2 regions of the Actinoplanes awajinensis subsp. mycoplanecinus genome follow, and region 2 is predicted to be linked to the other one. Evidence: riboswitches for the same ligand, from Rfam matches in the RefSeq annotation. Region 2 holds a riboswitch; the other holds the start of a gene.
The links. Region 2 has a riboswitch for thiamine pyrophosphate ahead of ADL15_RS00850 (ECF transporter S component). Riboswitches for the same ligand answer to the same signal wherever they lie in the genome.
Positions count from the first base shown of each region.

Region 1: it holds a riboswitch for thiamine pyrophosphate, as region 2 does, so the genes downstream of both, ADL15_RS25430 (thiamine phosphate synthase) here and ADL15_RS00850 (ECF transporter S component) in region 2, are expected to answer to the same signal.

Region 1 covers NZ_LLZH01000257.1:83,791-85,974, reverse strand. Annotated here, with positions in the region: gene thiO (glycine oxidase ThiO) at 1-550, opposite strand, end outside; gene ADL15_RS25430 (thiamine phosphate synthase) at 547-1,113, opposite strand; TPP riboswitch at 1,146-1,256, opposite strand; gene ADL15_RS25425 (ABC-F family ATP-binding cassette domain-containing protein) at 1,291-2,184, opposite strand, start outside.
Region 2 covers NZ_LLZH01000001.1:189,825-192,008, forward strand. Annotated here, with positions in the region: gene ADL15_RS00840 (DUF6328 family protein) at 1-223, opposite strand, end outside; gene ADL15_RS00845 (alpha/beta fold hydrolase) at 255-1,070, opposite strand; TPP riboswitch at 1,162-1,265, shown strand; gene ADL15_RS00850 (ECF transporter S component) at 1,335-1,931, shown strand; gene ADL15_RS00855 (ABC transporter ATP-binding protein) at 1,935-2,184, shown strand, end outside.

The sequences.
Region 1 (2,184 bases), on a different contig from region 2:
CCAACTCGGACAGATCGGAGATCACGGCTTTCTTCCAGCGCGAATCCAGGATCGCCCGGAGGCGGGCGACGACCCGCCGCGGATCCACCTGCCGCTCGGTCGGTGCATAGGCGCCGGCCCGGATCCGCGGCGACAGCGCCGGCTCCCGGTCCCGCACCTGTGACCCGGTCAGCGGCGACAGTTTCTGGTGCTTCCACTCCCGCGCCATCTCGGCCACGTCGTCGGCGGTCAGCGCGACCCCGAGCGTCCCCACCTCGTCGTAGCCCACGTCACCGAGCGACGCGGCGAACGCCGGCCACAGCCGGTTGGACGCGTCAAGAAGCCGCTCCAGCTGCGGAAACTCGAAGAGCGACTCACCGCCCGGCGCGAGCATCCCGGCGGCGACGTGCCACGCTCCGGCGGATCCGTCCGGCGCCGGGTCATAAACGGTGACGTCCGCCCCGCGCCGCAGCAGTTCCGCGCCGATCGCCAGCCCGATGATCCCGCCGCCGACGATCCCGACCCGCTGGCCGTTCTTGTCAGGGCCGCGCTTGCCAAGGCCGCTGCTCATGTCAGGGCCGCCAGGAACGCCGCGGCCTGGCCGCGCGGGTCGACGGCGAAGGCGGAGACGGCCGCGATCCCGTGCGCGTGCTTGGCCAGCAGCCCCGCCCGTTCCAGGATGATGCCGCCGATCGCCAGCACCGGCACGCCCGGGACGGCGGCGGCCACGACCGCTATCCGGTCCGGGCCGAGGGGCGGTGGCAGGCCGTCTTTTGTGGAGGTCTCAAAGGCCGGACCCACCCCGAGGTACGTCGCGCCACTCGCGACCGCGGCCCGTGCCGCCTCCGGGGTACGACAGGTCGCCCCGACCACCAGGTCCGGCCCGAGCACCCGGCGCACCACGTCGACGGGCAGGTCGTCGGCGCCCACGTGCACGCCGTCCGCGCCGGCCGCGAGCGCCACCCCGATCCGGTCGTTGACCAGGCACATCGCGCCCGCCGCCCGGCAGATCGGGATCGCTTCGAGGGCCAGCGCATAGGCCTGCGCGTCGGTGGTCTTGACCCGGATCTGCACGGCGACACCCGGCTGGGCCACCCCGCGCACGACGTCGATCGAGTCGGTGATGACATGCAACCTGGGGAATGCTTGCCTAGATCCAAACAAAGCGTCCACGACGCACTCCTCCCTGCGCCGGCATTACCCGGATCAGGTTCTACGGTCGGAGGCCGCTTCAGCCTCCCTCTCAGCCCGGTGCCCGGACTCCCGTGGGTTTCTTGTAACCGGACCATAACCGGTCCGTGATGGAGTTGGCTAGCGCACATCCCAGACGGGTTCCGGCACCTCGACCACCTCGTTGTCCGCTCTGAACAGCACGAAACGATCGAAGGACCTGGTGAACCAGCGGTCGTGGGTGACAGCTATCACGGTGCCGTCGAACGCCTTCAAACCCTCTTCGAGAGCCTCCGCCGAAGCCAGGTCCAGGTTGTCGGTCGGCTCGTCGAGCAGCAACAACGTCGCACCGGACAGCTCCAGCAGCAGCACCAGGAACCGGGCCTGCTGTCCACCGGAGAGGGTGCCGAACCGCTGGTCGCCCTGCGCGCCAAGCTCGTACCGGCTGAGCGCCTTCATGGCGCCGGCCCGGTCCACACCGGAACGGTGCTCGTCACCCCGCCAGAGGATCTCGATCAGCGTCTTCTCGACAAGTTCGGGCCGGTCGTGGGTCTGCGAGAAGTGACCGGGCCGGACCCGCGCGCCGAGTCGCGCCACCCCGTTGTGCTTGACGTGGGCCAGCGGCGCGCCGTCGACCGGCTGGTGCTCCAGGTCGGGTTCGGTGCCGCCGGCCGCGAGCAGCCGCAGGAAGTGCGACTTGCCGGAACCGTTCGCGCCGAGCACCGCGACCCGGTCGCCGTACCAGATCTCCAGGTCGAACGGGAACGTCAGGTTCTCCAGCTCGACCTGCTGGCAGATCACCGAGCGCTTGCCGGTGCGGCCGCCGCGCAGGTTCATCCGTACCGACTGCTCCTTGGGCGGCAGCGGCGGCGGGCCGGCCTCCTCGAACTTGCGCAGCCGGGTCTGTGCCGCCTGATAGCGCGACGCCAGGCCGTCGTTGTACGCCGCCTTGTTCTTCAGCATGAAGACCAGCTCGCGGATCTTCTCGTGCTCCTCGTCCCAGCGGCGGCGCAGCTCTTCCATCCGCTCGTGCCG
Region 2 (2,184 bases):
GCGCGGTGGCGAACGCCGCGCTGATCAACGCCACCATGTAGACGTCCTTCTGGAACGCGGTGGCGTTCGGGAAACCACTGGAGAACGGCAGGGTCAGCAGGAAGGCGAAGAGGATCTGCACGCCGGTCTGGGTGACCCGCAGCTCCTGCAACAGGTCGGCGAAGTTGCGGTCCCATCGCTGCTTCTCGGACTCATGAGGGGAACGGGGTTTCTCGGCGGCCATGCCGCGCGAGGTTGCCCAGTTCCGGCCATGGTCAAACGCCGATGCGTGCCAGCACGGCGTCGCCCAGCTCCTTCGGCGCCTGCTCGGGCACCCAGTGGCTGACCCCACGCATCGCCACCAGCTGGTAGTCGGCGGCCACCCAGTCCGCGGTGCGCAGCGCGGCGGTCAGCCCGACCACACCGTCCTGGTCGCTCCACACGTACGTGGTCGGCACGGTGATCTCGCCGAGGTCGGCGACGTCCGCGTTGTCGAACGCGCGGTACCAGTTCAGCGCGGCGGTCATCCGGCCCGGCTCGCGCATGGCCTTGACGTACAGGTCGGCGCGGAACCCGATGGCACCCAGCATCCGGCGCATCACCAGGGCACCACCGCCGAGCAGCAGCTTCTCGGCGATCGCGCTGCGGAACACCTGGAAATACCAGAACCGGGCCTGCTGCGACGGCCGGACCCGCAGCGCCAGCAGCATCGCCCGTGGGTGCGGCACCGAGATCGCGGTCAGCGTGCGCACCCGCTCCGGGTGCCGGCCGGCCACCAGCCAGGCCACCTGCGCGCCCCAGTCGTGCCCGACCAGGTGCACCGACTCCAGCCCGAGGCTGTCCAGCACCGCGACCACGTCGGCCACCGCCTCGCCGATCCGGTACGACGACACCCCGGACGGCCGCGCGCCGGGCGAGTACCCCCGCTGGTCCAGCGCGTACGTCCGGAGCCCGGCCGCGTGCAACCGCGGTGACAGCGGCTCGAACTCCCGGCTGTCCTGCGGGAAACCGTGCAGCAGAAGCACCGGCTGCCCGTCCTCGGGACCACCCTCGGTCACCTCGAACGTCAGCCCCCGGGCCTTGACCTCCATGTGACGCTCCCTCCCCTGTGCTGCACGGACACCAGGTGTTAGCGTCATCGAAGCACATCCAACGAGGATTGTTCGCGTCAGCGGACGAGCTTCGATCCGACAGGGGAGCGCACAGCGCTGAGAGTGCGGCCATGCCGCAGACCCTCGTACCTGATCTGGGTAATGCCAGCGCAGGAAGTTCGGTCTTCTCCAGCCGCGTCATGCCCGGGCACCGCTGCCCGCGCCTGGCGTGCGTCTCCTCCCCGCATCCGCTGGGAGGCAAGCATGACAACGAACTCCACCAATCCGAATAGATGGCGAACGATCGACATCGTCATCGCCTCGGTCATCGCCGTCGCGTTCGGCGTGATCTTCTGGGCCTGGGACGCCGTCTGGGCCGCCACCGAGAACGCGTTCCTGTTCTTCCCGCCCGCGCAGGCGATCCTGTACGGCATGTGGTTCCTGCCCGCCGTGCTCAGCGGGCTGATCATCCGTAAGCCGGGCGCGGCGTTCTTCACCGAGACGGTCGCCGCGATCATCTCGGCGCTGCTCGGCAACAAGTGGGGCGCCACCGTGATCATCCAGGGGGCGGCGCAGGGCCTGGGCGCGGAGCTGGCGTTCGCGCTGTTCCGCTACCGGGTCTTCACGCTGCCGACCGGCATGCTCGCCGGTTTCCTGGCCGGCCTGGTCGCCGCGGTCTTCGACTGGTACGTCTGGACCTACACCTACGCGCTGTGGAACTACCGGGTGCCGTACGCCCTGTTCACCGTGGTCAGCGCGACCGTGCTGGCCGGGGCCGGCGCGTGGCTGCTGGTCCGGGCCCTGGCGCCGACCGGCGTCCTGGACCGGTTCGAAGCGGGCCGCGAGCGGGCATTGATCTAGCTCATGGGTGAGGTTCAGCTCCGGGGGTTCGGGTGGCGGCACGCTGGTCGCCGCGCCTGGGCCGTTCGCGGGCTGGACCTGCAGATCCGGCACGGCGAGCGGGTGCTTCTGCTGGGTCCCTCCGGGGCCGGCAAGAGCACCCTGCTCGCCGCGCTCGCCGGGCTGCTGCCGGAGGACTCCGGCGAGGCCGAGGGCACCATCGAGATCGACGGGCTGGAGCCGCGCAAGGCCCGGGACCGCACCGGCATCCTGT